4 regions of the Pseudomonas sp. ZY71 genome follow, and region 2 is predicted to be linked to each of the others. Evidence: riboswitches for the same ligand, from Rfam matches in the RefSeq annotation. Region 2 holds a riboswitch; each other region holds the start of a gene.

The links. Region 2 has a riboswitch for cobalamin ahead of cobO (cob(I)yrinic acid a,c-diamide adenosyltransferase). Riboswitches for the same ligand answer to the same signal wherever they lie in the genome.
Region 1: another riboswitch for cobalamin. It lies ahead of VY732_RS12295 (ABC transporter substrate-binding protein); the one in region 2 lies ahead of cobO (cob(I)yrinic acid a,c-diamide adenosyltransferase).
Region 3: another riboswitch for cobalamin. It lies ahead of VY732_RS17065 (TonB-dependent receptor plug domain-containing protein); the one in region 2 lies ahead of cobO (cob(I)yrinic acid a,c-diamide adenosyltransferase).
Region 4: another riboswitch for cobalamin. It lies ahead of cobW (cobalamin biosynthesis protein CobW); the one in region 2 lies ahead of cobO (cob(I)yrinic acid a,c-diamide adenosyltransferase).

The regions. Positions count from the first base shown of each region.
Region 1 is NZ_CP144274.1:2,758,268-2,762,475, forward strand. It holds partial or broken gene VY732_RS12285 (ABC transporter ATP-binding protein) at 1-314, opposite strand, end outside; gene VY732_RS12290 (FecCD family ABC transporter permease) at 407-1,411, opposite strand; gene VY732_RS12295 (ABC transporter substrate-binding protein) at 1,420-2,433, opposite strand; cobalamin riboswitch at 2,578-2,772, opposite strand; gene VY732_RS12300 (Ppx/GppA family phosphatase) at 2,815-3,750, opposite strand; gene phnX (phosphonoacetaldehyde hydrolase) at 4,103-4,208, opposite strand, start outside.
Region 2 is NZ_CP144274.1:1,895,562-1,899,769, reverse strand. It holds gene VY732_RS08465 (cobyrinate a,c-diamide synthase) at 1-1,131, opposite strand, end outside; gene cobO (cob(I)yrinic acid a,c-diamide adenosyltransferase) at 1,128-1,739, opposite strand; cobalamin riboswitch at 1,821-2,050, opposite strand; gene VY732_RS08455 (hypothetical protein) at 2,214-2,798, shown strand; gene VY732_RS08450 (PQQ-dependent sugar dehydrogenase) at 2,866-4,179, shown strand.
Region 3 is NZ_CP144274.1:3,839,304-3,843,511, reverse strand. It holds gene VY732_RS17065 (TonB-dependent receptor plug domain-containing protein) at 1-1,735, opposite strand, end outside; cobalamin riboswitch at 1,828-2,033, opposite strand; gene VY732_RS17060 (sigma-70 family RNA polymerase sigma factor) at 2,170-2,691, shown strand; gene VY732_RS17055 (FecR domain-containing protein) at 2,688-3,641, shown strand; gene VY732_RS17050 (TonB-dependent siderophore receptor) at 3,751-4,208, shown strand, end outside.
Region 4 is NZ_CP144274.1:2,942,638-2,946,845, forward strand. It holds gene VY732_RS13085 (IS4 family transposase) at 1-1,193, shown strand, start outside; cobalamin riboswitch at 2,113-2,323, shown strand; gene cobW (cobalamin biosynthesis protein CobW) at 2,423-3,496, shown strand; gene cobN (cobaltochelatase subunit CobN) at 3,500-4,208, shown strand, end outside.

The DNA.
Region 1 (4,208 bases), 860 kb from region 2:
AGGCGCGTGCGCAGGTGCATCGCGTCAACGTCAGTCAACGCCTGCTCGACGATGGCGTCGTCCACCTGCGACCACGGTTGCAGCGCCGACAGCCATGGCGTGCGACCCAGCGCCACGGCATCGAACACGCGAATGCCGTCGTCGGTGTCGGCTTGTTGTTCAACGACCGCGAGTTTTTGCGCAATGCTGCGCCGGGCCATTTTGCCCAAGCGCTGACCTTCGAGCAGCACCTCGCCAGCGCTCGGTTCGCGCAACCCGGCCAGCAGTTTGAGCAGGGTGGATTTGCCGGATCCATTCGGCCCGACGATGCCGAGGGTTTCGCCGCGCTGAACTTCAAGGCTGACACCGCTGAGCAACTCGGCGCCGCGCACTCTGAAGCTCAGACCAGAACAGCTCAAAACACTGCTCATCGCGCCGATCTCCGACCCACCAGAATCAGGGCAAACACCGGCGCCCCGACCAATGCAGTAATCACCCCGACCGGAATCACCTGGCCCTTGATCAACGTGCGTGACAACACATCGGCAGCAATCAGAAACACCGCACCACCCAAGGCACTGGCCGGCAGCAGTCGTGCATGACCCGTGCCAAGCAACAGCCGCGCTGCATGGGGAATCACCAGCCCGACAAAACCGATCGAACCGACAATCGACACCATCACCGCCGTCACCAACGCCGCGCAGCCAATCAGCAGAATCTGTACGCGTCGCACCGGAATACCGAGGGATGCCGCCGAGTCCGCACCAAAGGTAAACGCATCCAGCGCGCGCCGATGCCACAGACACACGACCAACCCGAACACGGCCACCGGCACCGCCAGCCACACCGACGGCCAACGCACGCCACCAAGATTGCCCAGCAGCCAGAACATGATCCCGCGTGCCTGCTCGGAGCTTGCCGAGCGGGTAATCAGAAACGCCGTCAGCGCATTGAACAGCTGAGAACCGGCGATCCCGGCAAGAATGATCTGCCCGGTGCCGCTGGCCGAACCGCTGACCCGCGCCAGCAGAATCACCAGCACGAACGCCGTGACCGCGCCGGCGAAGGCACCGACTGACAGCGAAATCATCCCTGCGCCAACACCGAGCAGCGCCACCATCACGGCTCCGGTCGAGGCGCCGGCAGAAATCCCCAGCAGATACGGATCGGCCAACGGGTTGCGCAACAGCGACTGCAAAATCACCCCGCACGTTGCCAACCCGGCACCGCACGCCGCTGCGACCAGTGCGCGGGTCAAACGGTAATTCCAGACGATGCCTTCATCGATTGGGTCGAGCGCGTACCCGGCGCCCCACAATTTGTTCGCCAGCACTTGCATGACCACGCCCGGCTCAATCGAGGTCTCACCAATGGCCACGCCTGCAACCACTGCAATCAACAGCGTCGCCAGGGCCAGCAACGTACGGATCAGGCTGGCACTCATTGCGACAGGTCATAGCCGTTGATGGCCGTAGCCAGTTGCTCGATGCCGTCGAACATGCGCAGGCTCGCCTGCATGGCCATGGCGTCAAGAATGATGATGCGGTTGTGTTTCACCGCGTCCATGTTGCGCGTCACCGGATCGCTGCGCAGGAAGGCGAGTTTCTTTTCATAGTCGTCGGCGGGGAAACGTCGACGATCCATGCGCGCGATGACGAGGAAGGTCGGATTGGCTTTGGCGATGGTTTCCCAGCCGACCGTTGGCCACTCTTCATCGGACTCCACCACGTTGCGCACGCCGAGGGTGTTGAGCATGAAATCAGGAATGCCTTTGTGTCCGGCCACGAACGGCTCGATGTCCATTTGTGCGCTGGAGAACCAGACCAGCGCGCTGGCATCCTTCAGCCGTTTGCCCTGGGCGGTGGCAATCGATTTGGCGAGGCTGGCCTTGAGTTCGTCGTTGAGCTGCTGGCCACGCTCCTGCACATCAAAGATCTGCGCCAGTTGGCTCACGCTTTTGTAAATCGTCTCGATGCGAAACGGTGCCAGTCGCGTACCGTCGGCGCCGACCAAGTTGTCCTTGGCTTCGCAATCGGAGGGCAGCAGGTAGGTCGGAATCTTCAGCTCATGAAATTGCTCGCGGGTGCCGACCGCGCCTTGCGGGCCGACCATCCATTCCAGCTCCACGGCGACCAGTTCCGGGCGCTTGCCGATCACCGATTCGAAACTCGGCTCGTTGTCAGCCAGACGCTCGATCTTGTCGTTCTGCGCCTTGTACTTGTCCAGCACGTTGTTGAACCACAGCGACGTGCCGACGACTTTGTCGCCCAGGCCCATGGCGTAGAGCATTTCCGTGCCGGCCTGGCCGATGGTCACGGTGCGCGTCGGGGCGTGCTGGAAGGTCAGGCTGCTGCCGCAGTTTTCGACGGTCAGTGGATAGACAGTCGGCGCCGCCTGGGCCATGGCGCCAAGGGTCAGGCCGGTGATGAGGGTGGCGATGCGGGGCAGCAGCATGGGGCAGTCTCCGAGGGAACCGTACGGGGAGCGGGAGAGTACGGTCTGGAAACACACCATCGAACGCGGTCAGGAAAACAGCGCAAGGCCGGGCAGCCAACGAAGACGCGCACGGCACGATGTCCTTCCCGGACACCCCGCCGGTTAGTAATCACTGTGCCGGCAGGTCTCCTGACTGATGCGTCATCGCCTTGGCTCCGGCCTTCCCGGGGTTCACCCAGTGGCAGTCGTGGAGCAGGCTCGGCACCTACAGTTGCGGGGGCAGTTCCGATCAATGCTGTGCAAGCACCTCGGATTCCCTATTAGTCCCCTTCGGGAACCGACGGCGGCATGGTAGTCGATCGAGCCGCTGAAGGGGAGACGAATCTGCCGTGGCGAGGATCAGTGCTGGCTCATCAAACCGTGCAACACGCCCAGACGCAGGCCCGGTTCGGAGGGCAGCATTTGTGCAATGCCGAACACTTTGAATGCCGCGAGCATCAACACCAGACCGCCGGGCAGAATGCTCTGGCGGTGTGGTTGCAGACCGGCCAGCTTGAGCTGTTGCACGTTGTTCACTTTCAGCAAAAGCAGCGACAGGCGCAGCAGCCCGCCATAGGTGATGCCGGCCTGACCGAAGTCGTTGAGGCGATTGGCCTTGAGCACTTTGGCCAGCATGCGCGCAGTGCCGGACGAACCGATGGTTTGCTGCCAGCCCTGAGCACGGTAGCGCCGGGCAACCTTTTCAAACTGCAGGATGGCGAAGCGTTCGGCCTCCTGTAGCGCGCCGGCAGACACGTCACCGCCACGAAAGAACCGCGTGCTCAAGGTGCCGCTGCCGATGGCGATGCTTTCGGTGAGCAATGGTTGTGAGCCTTGGCCGAGGATCAGCTCGGTGGAGCCGCCGCCGATGTCGACCACCAGCCGCATGTCTGCGGCGCTCGGCAAGGCGTGGGTCACGCCGGCGTAGACCAGCCGCGCCTCTTCATGGCCGCAAATGACGTCGATGGGAAAGCCCAGATGCCGCTCGGCGCTGGCCAGAAACAGTTGCGCGTTGTCCGCTTCACGCACCGCGCTGGTGGCCACCGCACGAACCCGGCCGGCTTCGAAACCGCGCAGTTTCTTGCCGAACCGCGCCAATGCCTGCCAGCCGCGATCCAGTGCCAACGCATCCAGCGCGCCACCGTCAAAACCTTCAGCGAGGCGCACCGGTTCACGCAGGGTTTTCACTTCCTGAATCTGCAAGCCTTTGCGGCTGCGCACCGACTGGCCGATCATCAGGCGAAAGGCATTCGAACCCAGGTCGATGGCGGCAAACAGCGAGGCGTCGTCTTTCATGGGAGTCCTTGCAGAGCGTCCGTCGGGAGGCGCGAGACGGTTTGCGAGGATTCTGCCGTAATCTTGATGACATCCTGATGACGGGGCAGGGGCGGTTCAATGAATTTGCGGCTGTCATGACACTGTCATTATCCGGCGTCTATGCTGAGGCCAATACATCGCGTGTTCTTAAAGTTTTTGCTGCCAGTTTTGGCAGCTTTTTTTTGCCCGCGATTTGGCAATGCCGCGAACTGATCGTTCCCACGCTCCGCGTGGTAATGCCTCTAGGGACGCTCCGCGTCCAGTGACGCGGAGCGTCACGGGCTGCATTCCCACGCGGAGCGTGGGAACGATCAGGGGTAAGGGGGATGCGTCAGCAGGCTTGCGGGGTTTCGCCGCGGGCCAGGCGTGCGTTGATGTCGTCGATGACCTCAGGCAGTTCGGCGATGGTGTCGATCAGATAATGCGGACGCGAAGGC
Region 2 (4,208 bases):
ATGATAAGTGTGCCCACGCAGCGAACCTTCCGGCAGATCGACCGCTTGCAGGGCCAGTGCCGCCAGACGCTTCTGCATCACCGCATCGCCCTTAAGCAGCCCAACCAACTCAGCGCGAGTGCCTTCAACGTCAGTCAAAGAATCCAGCAAATACAGCATCCCGCCACATTCAGCGAGCAACGGTTTACCCGCTGCATGATGCGCGCGAATCGCTTCAACCATCGCGGTGTTCTGCGCCAGCGCAACGTGATGCAACTCCGGATAACCACCGGGCAGATACAAGCTATCCGCCTCCGGCAATTGCGTATCGCGGATCGGCGAGAAGAAACTCAACTCGGCGCCCATCGCCCGCAACAGATCGAGACTCGCGCCATAGGTGAAAGCAAACGCTTCATCACGGGCGACCGCGATTCGCACATTCTTCAGCAGCGGCTCTACAGCGATGACGTCAGGCGCGGCGAACTCAACCGCCGGCGGCAGCGCTACCTCACAGCTACTGGCGAGAGCGTCGGCAGCCGCGTCGAGACGCACATCGAGGTCATTCAGTTCGCTGGCCTGGACCAGGCCGAGATGGCGACTCGGCAGTTCGATACCCGTTTCGCGGGACAACGCGCCGTACCAGCGCAGACCTTCCGTGAGACTGCCTTCGAGCAATTGCGCATGTCGCAAAGTACCGACACGATTGGCCAGCACGCCGGCAAACGGCAGATCCGGCTGGTACTTCGCCAAGCCCAGCGCCAACGCACCAAAGGTCTGCGCCATCGCCGTCCCATCGATCACGCCAAGCACAGGCACACCGAAATGCCGCGCCAGATCAGCGCTGGAAGGCGTGCCGTCGAACAGACCCATCACGCCTTCGATCAGAATCAGATCGGCCTCGGCGGCGGCTTCCCACAACAGACGACGACTTTCCTGCTCGCCGACCATCCACATGTCCAATTGATAGACCGGCGCACCGCTGGCGCGCTCAAGAATCATCGGATCAAGGAAGTCCGGGCCGCATTTGAACACGCGTACTTTGCGCCCCTGATTGCGATGCAAACGGGCGAGCGCGGCGGTGACGGTGGTCTTGCCCTGACCGGAGGCCGGCGCGGCGATGAGGACCGCCGGGCAGTGACGTGGTTGATTCAAAGTTCGACGCCTTTCTGCGCTTTGATGCCGGCCTGGAAGGCGTGTTTGAGCATGCCCATTTCGGTGACCGTGTCGCCCATTTCGATCATTTCCGGCTTGGCCGCGCGACCGGTGACGATCACGTGCTGCATCGGCGGACGCGCCTGCAAATCGCTGAGCACCTGATCGAGATCGAGGTAACCGTGCTTGAGGGCGATGTTCAGTTCGTCGAGCACCACCAGACCGATCGACGGATCACGCAGCAACTCACGGGACACCGCCCACGCGGCTTCGGCAGCGGCGATGTCACGCTGGCGGTCCTGGGTTTCCCAAGTGAATCCTTCGCCCATCACGTGAAAGCGCACTTGCTCGGGGAAGCGGCGGAAAAACAACTCTTCGCCGGTGCTGTTGCGGCCCTTGATGAACTGCACCACGCCGCACTGCATGCCGTGGCCCATGGCGCGCGCAAGCATGCCGAAGGCCGAGCTGCTTTTGCCTTTGCCATTGCCGGTCAGCACCAGCACCAGACCGCACTCGTCAGGCGAGTTGGCGATGCGTTCGTCGATCACGGCTTTTTTGCGCTGCATACGCGCCAGATGGCGTTCGTCGCGCTCGGGGGAATCAGTCATGGGGGAGCTCTCCGTTGAGGCTGGATAACGGCGGGCAGGCACAAGAATAGACGGCAAAAAGCCTGGCATCGCCCACCGTGATGCCGCTGGATGGATCAGGCCGGTCTCCGGGCTCATGAGCGGCGTTGGCCTGACTGCGCGCCTTCCCGCTTCTTTCGAGGCAGTGGCTCAAGGCGCAGTTTTCACTCATTTACCGTTGCGGGGGCAGCGCCGGGATCGTGGTGGTTCTTCGCTTGAAGACAACCCTCACCGGCTTCCCTGTTTCACTCTGTCGACGCAGGTCACAGAGCACCTGAAACAAGCCGCGAAGGTTAGAGGGTTGGGGGTGGAGCGTCAATTAAAGAGGCGGCCATCGGGCGAATAACTGCCGCCGATCACTTATCTGCCGCCAATCTTGTGCCACACTGATACAAATGATATCAAAGAGCCATGCTTTTCTCGAAAAGCCCACTACAACAATAAAGGATGATGACGATGCAAGGCATGATCATCAGCAACCCGCGCCTGGAATTCCTGCGCCCGGTGCTTGAACGCTGGTTTGACTGTATCGACCGCTACAACGCCGTGCGCGGCGACAGCGACACCCCTTACTGGCATGACGAGAAAGCCAATCTCGGATTGCTCTCGGCGGCGGCCTGGATGGCTGAGCTGGTCACTTTGAACGACACTGTCACGCGCAAACAGAACGAAGAAGGCGAGCGCAATGCCCGCGCCGATCTGTTTCTCGCCGGCGCCGAAGACCGCGCCTTTATCCAGGCCACTCAGCGCTGGCCAAAGGTTACCAACCTGAATCTGACCCAGGCCCTGCTGGATATCACTAACGACGCCAAGCGCATCAGCTACGCCAGCGATCTCAAGCTCGGCTGCCTGTTTGTCGCGCCGCAAAAAGCCCAGCACAGCGCCAGCCCTGAAGAGCTGCAGGACATGGTCGACGACCTGCAAAAGGAACACACCTGCGCGGTCGCCTGGTATTTCCCTTACGCCTACCGCAAGTTGCGCAGCGAAGCCGGCAATTATCACCCGGGCATCGCCGTGCTGTTCAAGGAAGCCCGCGGCTGAGCAGTTGAACCATCGGGCTTGCGCCCTCCTCTATGATTAGGAATGCATTCATAGGGAAGATTCAGCAATGCGCAAGCCCCAGCTCGTTTTTGTCATCGCCTTCGCCGGAGGGCTCGCCGCCTGCGGTGAGACCTCCAGCCTGCAAGTCTCCGACGGCACCGGCCCGTCACCGAAATTGCCTGAACCAAACAAGACCCTGATTCCGACGGTGAACATTGCCCCGGCGATCGGCTGGCCGGAGGGCGCTAAACCGACGGCAGCGACTGGCACGCAAGTCGCTGCATTCGCGGAAGGCCTCGATCATCCGCGCTGGCTCTATGTGCTGCCCAACGGCGATGTGCTGGTGGCGGAAACCAACGCCCCGCCAAAACCGGATGACAGCAGCGGCATTCGTGGCTGGGTGATGAAAAAGGTCATGGGCAAGGCTGGCGCGGGCGTGCCGAGTCCGAACCGCATCACCTTGCTGCGTGACGCCGATCATGATGGTGTCGCAGAAACCCGCACGGTATTCCTGCAGAACCTCAACTCGCCGTTCGGTATGACGCTGGTTGGCAATGACCTGTACGTCGCCGATACCGATCGCCTGCTGCGCTTCAACTACGAACCCGGCGCGACCGAGATCAAGTCACAGCCAATCAAGGTTGTCGATTTGCCCGGCGGTACGCTGAATCACCACTGGACGAAAAACGTCATCGCCAGCAAGGACGGCAGCAAGCTGTACGTCACGGTCGGCTCGAACAGCAACGTCGGCGAAAATGGTCTGGATAAGGAAGAAGGCCGCGCGGCGATCTGGGAAGTCGATCGGGCGACCGGCAATCACCGCATCTTCGCCTCGGGCATCCGCAACCCCAATGGCCTGGCCTGGGAGCCGAAAAGTGGCGCGCTGTGGACAGCGGTCAACGAACGCGACGAGATCGGCAGTGATCTGGTGCCGGACTACATCACTTCCGTGAAGGACGGTGGCTTCTATGGCTGGCCGTTCAGTTACTACGGCCAGCATGTCGATGTCCGCGTTACGCCGCAAAACCCGGATCTGGTGGCCAAAGCCATCGCCCCGGATTATGCAGTCGGGCCGCACACTGCGTCTTTGGGCCTGACGTTCGCCGAGGGCAACAACCTGCCGGCGCAGTTCAAGGAAGGTGCCTTTATCGGCCAGCACGGTTCATGGAACCGCAAACCGCACAGTGGCTACAAAGTGATTTTCGTACCGTTCACCGGTGGCAAGCCGAGCGGCAAACCGGTGGATGTGCTGACCGGGTTCCTCGACAAGGACGAGAATGCACTCGGTCGGCCGGTGGGCGTGGTGATCGATCAGCAGGGGGGCTTGCTGGTGGCGGATGATGTTGGCAACAAGGTGTGGCGAGTCTCAGCCAGCAAATAATTTTAGCCATGCACAAACAACTGTAGGAG
Region 3 (4,208 bases), 1.9 Mb from region 2:
TGATATCGCGGATATAGCGGATCGCACCGCCAACGCCCCACAGGCGATTTTCCGATTCATAACCCACGCGCGAACGGGCGAAGAAGCTCGGGATGTCATTGATGGTCGCCCCCGTGCGGGATTCGGTGAGGTTGCGGGTCATGTCCGCTTGCAGACTCCACTGATCGTTGAGCGCCAGTTTGGCGTCGGCCTCGAAACCGCGCATCTGGATCGTGCCTTCACCGTTGACCCACTGAATGTCATCGAGGGTGATCAGGTCGTCGATCTTGCGTTTGAACAGGGTCACGCTGGCGCTGAATTCGCGATCGAGCAAGAAGCCTTTGTAGTCGACACCGAGTTCAGCGTTGCGGCTTTTTTCCGGTTTGAGATTGCGATTACCGATCTCGTCGCCCGGCTCGTTGACGAACAGTTGCTCGGCGTTCGGCAGTTTGTAAGCGCTGCCGTATTGGCCGCGCACCGACCAATTGTCATTGAGGTCATACAGCGAAGTGAGCATGCCGACCGTGGCACTGTCGCCGCCGCTCATGGCTTCGTGGCGCACACCGATGCTCGGATGCCAGTCGGGCAGGGCGTCGATCTGCGGTCGCAGTTGCGTGTAGAACGCATGGGCTTCGGCCTTGTCGTTGTCGATGATCAACACATCGTCCTGGCCCTTGAACCATTGGTTGTCGCTGCCGAACACCAGCACATGGCCGCCGCGCAGTTCAGCCTTGCCTTCGGCCTGCACGCCCCAATCGGTGAAGCCCCAATAGTCGTTGTGATTGATGACTTGGGTGCCGCCCCCGGCGATATTGTTGACGCGCGTGTAGCGGGTGTCCCAGTCGTTGATATGACTTTTGATGAAGTAGCTCAGGCGCTCGTTGACGGTCTGCTCGAAGGTCGCCGTGGCGATCTGCTGCACGCGGTCGTTGGTGGTGTTGTGGTTGTCGACCGGGCGGGCGAAGTCGAGATTGGCGTCGGCGTATTGGTAGAACAGTTCCAGCCGCGCATCATCGCCAAACGACTGAATCGCCTTGCCACCGAAGGTGGTGACTTCGTAGGCGCGGTTCTTCTCGCTGACGTTTTTCATGTCGCGGTTGCGATAGGGCTGGTAACCGTCGGAGACGTTGTGGCTGACATACGCCAGCAGACCGAGATCGCCAAAACCGTTCGTGAAGATGTTCTCGACCCGAGCGTCTTCGGTGGTGCCGCCGAAACTGTCGACGCCCAGATTCACTTCGCCAGAGGTTTTGCGCGATTGCGGGCTGCGGGTGACGATGTTGATCACACCCGACACGGCTTGAGTGCCGAACAACAGGCTCTGGCCACCCTTGAGCACTTCAATGCGCTCGATGGCATTGGCCGGCAGGGTGTCCAGATAGAGGCCGCCGTACAGGCGATTGTTCAGGCGTACGCCGTCAAGCAGGATCAACGTGTCGTCGTTGCGCCCGCCCAGCAGTGAATAAGTGCCGTAGTCGAACGGACCGTTTTTCGGTGCGACGTACAGACCGGGAATGAACATCTGCATGACGCGGCTGACATCGGCGCTGGGGCCGGCACGTTCGATCTGTTCGCGGCTGACGATCTCGACCTTGCTGCCGAACTTCGCCATCTCGGCGACGGTGGTGGATTCCACAGACGGTGCAGAAACGATTTGTTGATGGAGTTCCAGCGGCGCGTCGTCGGCCAGTAGCAGCGGGCTGAACAGGCAGCCAAGGAACAGGGTTGGAGCAGGAGTGTTGAAAGGTCGAATCATTGTCTTCTCGAAAAGGATCTTCGCAGAAGAGCATGCAGGAGAAGGCATCGCGCACAGCCAATACCGGCCCATGCCCGCCCACCGCAGGATTTTGCCAAACAAAATTTCAGGCCGGTCTCCGGGCTCGCGCGTATCGAGGCTTTCACCTTCCCATGGCCGTCTGGCCACAGTGGTGTATCGAAAGCATCACGCGCATACCGTTGCGGGGGCAGCACCGGACTTGTTCGAAAAGAACGTACCGGTTTCCCGTTTCACCCCATGCACGGCGGCATGGGACACCTGAAACTGGGCGGCATCTGAACATTCGAATGACCGTTCGTCAACTTTCGGGACCCGGGTTATGGGTATGCAAATGGCCAAAGTTGCCTATTGCCAAGCACCCGTCGCGCGCCAGACAATAAGAGTCATTATCACTCGCGAATTATTCCAGCCTCATGTCCGCCGACGAATTATCCCTGCGCAGCGCCGTCAATGACTTGTATTGCGACCATCACGGGTGGTTGAAAGGCTGGTTGCGCAAGCGTCTGAGCAACTCTTTCGATGCGGCCGATCTGGCGCAGGACACCTTCGTTCGGGTCATCAAGGCCCGCAGCGCTCTGGAGATTCGCGAGCCGCGTCCTTACCTGTCGATGATCGCCAAAGGCTTGCTCGTTGACCTGTTCCGCCGCCGTTCGCTGGAGCAATCCTGGCTGGAAGCGCTGGCGGCCATGCCACAAGAGCAACAGCCTTCGCTGGAAGAGCAGGCGATCCTGCTGCAGGCGCTGGTGGAAATCGACCGTCTGCTGCAAGGGCTGGGGCCGAAGGTCAAGCAGACCTTCATCCTGTCGCAGTTCGATGGCCTGACCTACCCGCAGATTGCCGAGCGCTTGAACATCAGCGTGCGCAGCGTCAACAACTACATGGCCAAGGCCATGGAGCATTGCTGTCTGATGCAGATTCAGATGCAACTGGCATGAGCCTGTCGCCCGCCGAACTGCAAGCGATCAGCGCCGCTGCCCGCTGGTACGCGCGTCTGCATTCCGGCATCGCCACCGAGGCCGACCGCGCTGCGTGGAACGACTGGTTGCGCGCCGATCCTGCCCATCAGCAAGCCTGGCAGCAGATGGCGGCGGTCGGCGAACAGATGGCCAGCGTGCCGGGCGCATTGGCGGCACCGGCGTTGCGCGGGGTCGAGCGATCCCGGCGGCAGGTATTGCGCAGCGTGGTGCTGCTGGCGTCGGCCGGGTCGCTGGGCTGGCTGGGCTGGCGCAGTGAGCCGTCGCAAAACCTGCTGGCCGATTTCCGTACCGGCGTGGGCGAGCGGCGCGAGTTTCGTCTGGCCGATGGCAGTGCCTTGCTGCTCAACACCGACACCTCGGTCAATCTGCGTTTCGACGGTCGCCAGCGGACCCTGGAATTACTGTGGGGCGAGATTCTGCTGAGCACCGCGGCCGATTCGTCGCAGCGTCCGTTCAAAGTATTGACCCGGCATGGCCAAGTGTTGGCGTTGGGCACGCGGTTTATCGTCCGCTCACAGGACAGCGGTGGCGAGGTGTCGGTTGTCGAGAAGGCGGTCGAAGTCAGCTCGGCCGGCGGTGGCTCCACCGTGCGTTTGGAAGCCGGACAATCAGTGGCTTTCAACAGTCGTGCGGTAGGCGCGATTCGCCGCAACGATGCGTCGGTCGGTGCCTGGCAGCAAGGCAGCATCATCGCGCTCAACCGTCCTCTGGCCGAGTTGCTGGCGGATATTTCGCGTTACCGCCATGGCGTGCTGCGGTGTGATGCGCGGATCGCCCAACTGAAGGTTTCCGGCGCATTCCCGATCGACAACACCGACCTCGCACTGGCGGCGCTGGAGAGTGGATTCTCCTTGCGCATCACGCGCTACAGCCGTTATTGGGTCAACGTGTCGCCGCCTGCCCAGTGATGGGCACCGTGAACCGGAAATGTTTTTTACAGCGTTTGCACTTTTCACGCACACCGTTCGGCTCATCCCTCAATGAGTTTTTATTCAGCGTTTCTGGGGGAGGGTAAGCATGTCTCGGGTGTACAAGTCTGGTCGTCTGGCGACCGCGGTGAAGGTCGGACTACTGGCGGCAACGACGGCCGGCGTCTGGTCGACGACCACGTTGGCCGCGCCGTTTTCGGCGCAACAGAGTTCGGTTAAATCCTTCGACATTGCCGCTGGCAGCCTGACCGAAGTACTCAGCCATTTCGCCAGTGCGGCGGGGGCAGCGATTTCGTTTGATGCGCAACAAACCGATGGCCTGAAATCCCCTGGCCTCAGAGGCGCATTCGGCACCAGCGAAGGCTTTGCGCGGATTCTTGGCGGCAGCGGCCTGCAAGCCGAACCGCAGGCCAATGGCACCTATGTGCTGCGGCCGGCACCGGTAGTCGGTTCGGCGCTGGAACTGGGGGCCACCAACATCAACGGCCAGTTGCTCGGCGCGACCACGGAAAACAGCGGCTCGTACACTACTGGCGCGGTGACCAT
Region 4 (4,208 bases), 1.0 Mb from region 2:
TCAAGCTGATGTCCCTTGTTTCATTGGGCCTGAAGCCATCCCTGCACGCCGCCGCGCGGCAACTGGAAGATCTTCCTGTCAGTTTGGCGGCTCTCTACGACAAGATCAGTCGTACCGAGCCGGCGCTGTTGCGCGCCCTGGTTACGGGCTGCGCTCAACGCCTGACTCCAACCATAAAAGAGCTGGGTTGCACGACGATGCTGCCGGGTTGGCAGGTTCGGGTAGTGGACGGTAATCACTTGGCATCCACTGAGAAACGTCTGGGAGCTTTACGTCACGAGCGCGGCGCCGCTCGTCCCGGTTTTTCGGTGGTGGCCTACGACCCCGACCTCGATCAGGTCATCGACCTTCAGGCGTGTGAGGATGCCTACGCAAGCGAGCGTGTTTGCGTGCTGCCGCTGTTGGCTGATGCCGAGCCGGGCCAAGTGTGGTTGGCTGATCGACTCTATTGCACGCTCCCGGTCATGGAAGCTTGTGAGCAGGCCCAGACGTCCTTTGTCATTCGCCAGCAAGCCAAGCATCCACGCTTGATTCAAGAAGGTGAGTGGCAAGAGCCGGTGCCTGTGGAAACAGGCACTGTGCGTGAGCAGATCATCCAGGTCAGAGGCGGTTACCAATGTCGGCGTGTCGAGCTGACGCTTCATTCTCCAACGGACTCGGGAGACAGCAGCTTGATGTTCTGGAGCAACCTACCCCAGAGCGTCAGTGCACAGCGGATCGCAGAGCTCTATCGCCGCCGCTGGAGCATTGAAGGTATGTTCCAGCGACTGGAAGCGATTCTGGAAAGTGAAATCGAAACCCTTGGCAGCCCGAAGGCTGCCTTGCTCGGGTTCGCTACTGCGGTATTGGCCTACAACGTCCTGGCCATCCTCAAACGAAGTGTCGAGCAAGCTCACCGGGAGACTCAACCTGAAGGATGGGAAGCTTCCATCTATCACTTGGCGGTTCAGGTCAGGAGTGGTTATGAGGGAATGCAGATTGCACTGCCCTCAGAATATCTTCCCGTTGTCCCTCTGGAGCAACTGGCCCAACGCCTGTTGGAGTTGGCCAGAAACATCCAGCCCAAACAAGTTGCGAAAAGCCCCCGCGGTCCCAAGGTGCCTAAACCCAAGACATGGGTTCAAGGCACAGCGGTCCATGCTCATGTTTCAACGGACAGAGTTATCAAGGCTGCCAAAACGAAAAGACCTTGAAAGGGATGGCCCTTACGGCGGGTCACTTTTTCCAGACGCCGAAAAAGTAACCAAAAAGGCTTGCTCCTACGTGCGGCCCGCTCGCTGGGGCTCGGGGTTCCTTCGCTGCGGGATCGATCCGGGCGCAGCGCCTACGGTTTGCTGCGCTGCACCTCCTCTCGCTGTGTTTGGCTTCGCCAAACGGTCGCTGCGCTCCCACGCCCGGATCAATCCCTCCACTCAGCCTTCCGACGTCGCCTTACAGATCAAGAGCTGCAGCCGAGCTAACGCTCATCCTGTTGAGTGGTGGAAGAGCATGCGGTCGACTTTGGATTTGTGGTGGATTCGCCCCTCACCCCAGCCCTCTCCCGAGGGAGAGGGAGCCGATTTGTGGGCTTTTCAAAATCTGAGTTCGACTCGGTATTGCACGTCGGCGTAGCTCTCCCAAACACCCCGATCAGTCCCTCTAACCTCATGGATAGGGGGCGATTTTTTTGCTTTTTTGAGCCTGAGTTCAACGCGGTATCGCAGGTCGGCGTACCTCTTCCAAACGCCCCGGTCAGTCCCCTCTCCCTCTGGGAGAGGGCTAGGGTGAGGGGCTCTTGATCTGGCTTTTGATCTGGCTTTTTTGCCCCTTCGGCAGGCCGAGCGTAGGTGTTCATCCGGGGGTTAGGCGCGTAGCGCCGTGCGGCGAAGCCGCATTCATCGAGAGGAGGTGCAGCGAAGCAAACCGTAGGCGATGCCCCCGGATGGACACCGTAGCGAGGGAACACTGAGCCTCAGCGAAGTGCCGTACGCCGGGGCAAAGCCTTTTGCTTACTTTTCGGCGTCTGGAAAAGTGAGTCGCTGTAAGAGCGAAACCGCCAGCGGCGGCACCCGCAGCAACGGATATGCCCCCATAACCAAACCCCAACCCCATTGACCCATAACCACCCGATGCGTAGCCTTGCGCTTTCGAGGTTCTTCGGCCGTTGCCGAAGCTAAGAAGGGAACGCGGTCAATGCCGCGGCTGCCCCCGCAACTGTGAACGGTGAAGTTCGCTGCCACGCCACTGCCAGCTCAACCCATGAGCCCGCGGGAAGGCGCAGCCAACGCCAGGCTCATACCTGAACACCGTCAGCCAGGAGACCTGCCTCGTCACAGATTCTCACTACAACCGGGCGGGGTGATCCGGTGGCGAATGCTTCCGGCGCGCACGCGCGTTGCCGGTTCTCGTCCCGTATGCCCGCCGCTTGCCAAAGGGCATACCGATGAAAACACTGGCCAAACTCCCCGTCACCATCGTCACCGGCTTCCTCGGCTCGGGCAAGACCACACTGCTGCGGCACATGCTCGACAACGCGCAGGGCCGTCGCATCGCGGTGATCGTCAACGAGTTCGGCGAGTTGGGCATCGACGGTGAAATCCTCAAACAATGCACCATCGGTTGCACCGAAGAAGAAGCCACCGGCCGCGTTTACGAACTGGCCAACGGCTGCCTGTGCTGCACCGTTCAGGAAGAATTCTTCCCGGTGATGCGCGAACTGGTCGCGCGTCGCGGCGATCTCGACCACATCCTTATCGAAACCTCGGGCCTGGCCCTGCCGAAACCGCTGGTGCAAGCCTTCCAGTGGCCGGAAATCCGCAGCGCCTGCACCGTTGACGCGGTGATCACCGTGGTCGACAGCCCGGCCGTGGCCGCTGGCACCTTTGCCGCGTTCCCGGATCAGGTCGATGCCCAGCGTAAACTCGACCCGAACCTCGATCACGAATCGCCGCTGCACGAACTGTTCGCCGACCAACTGGCCAGCGCCGACCTCGTCATCCTCAACAAGGCCGACCAGACCAGCCCGGAAGATCTCGCTCGCGTTCGTGCTGAAGTCGCCGAAGAGCTGCCACCGGCGGTGAAAATCATCGAAGCCAGCAACGGCCGTCTGCCGCTGGACGTGCTGATCGGCCTCGGCGCCGGTTCCGAAGAACACATCGACAGCCGCCACAGCCACCATGATCACCACCACGGTGAAGGCGATGACGACCACGATGACCACGATCACGACGCCTTCGATTCGATCTCCATCGAACTGCCGCAAGCCGACGAAAGCCTGCTGCTCGATGCCCTGACGCAACTGGTGGTCAAGCACGGCATCCTCCGTGTCAAAGGTTTTGCCGCCATTCCAAACAAGCCAATGCGCCTGTTGATCCAGGGCGTGGGTACGCGTTTCGACAAGCATTTCGACCGTCAGTGGGGCGCCGATGAAGCGCGCGTTACCCGTCTGGTGCTGATCGGTCAGCAACTCGACGCCGCCCAACTCGAAGCGCAACTGCGCGCTGCGCTCAGCGTTTAAACCATGCACCTGCTCAGGACTCAGCCCGGCGGATTCGTCTCGGATGACAACATTGCCGACCTTGGACAGACCCCCGCTGAGCTGGTGATCCTGTGCAGCGGCGACTCCAGTCTGGCGCTACTCGCCGAAGCTGCGCAGCAGTTGCCCGAGGATTATCCGAGCCTGCGTCTGGCCAATCCGATGCAGGTGCAGAATCACGCTTCGGTCGATCTGTACGTCGACGAAGTGCTGCGTCATGCCAAGGTGATCCTGATTTCGCTGCATGGCGGCATTGCCTATTGGCGTTACGGCGTCGAGCGTCTGATCGAGTTGTCCGAGCGCGGTGTGCAGGTGATTCTGGTGCCGGGCGATGACCGGCCCGATCCGGAACTCAGCGACCTGAGCACCGTTAATGCCGAAGATCGCGACCGGCTCTGGCAGTTCTTGCGTCAGGGCGGCCTGGGCAATGCGCTGGATTTCTTCCGCTGCCTGGCCAACCGTTGGCTCGCCCGTGATTACGTTTGGAAAGAACCGCAAACCCTGCCGCGCACGGCGATTTACCATCCACAAAAAACCAGCGCCGCACTGAGTGACTGGCAAGCCGAATGGCTGCCTGAGCAACCGGTCGCGGCGGTGCTGTTTTACCGCTCGCATTTGCAAGCGGCGAACACGGCGTTCATCGATGTTTTCTGCCAGCGCTTGCAGGCAGCGGGGTTGAATCCGCTGCCGATCG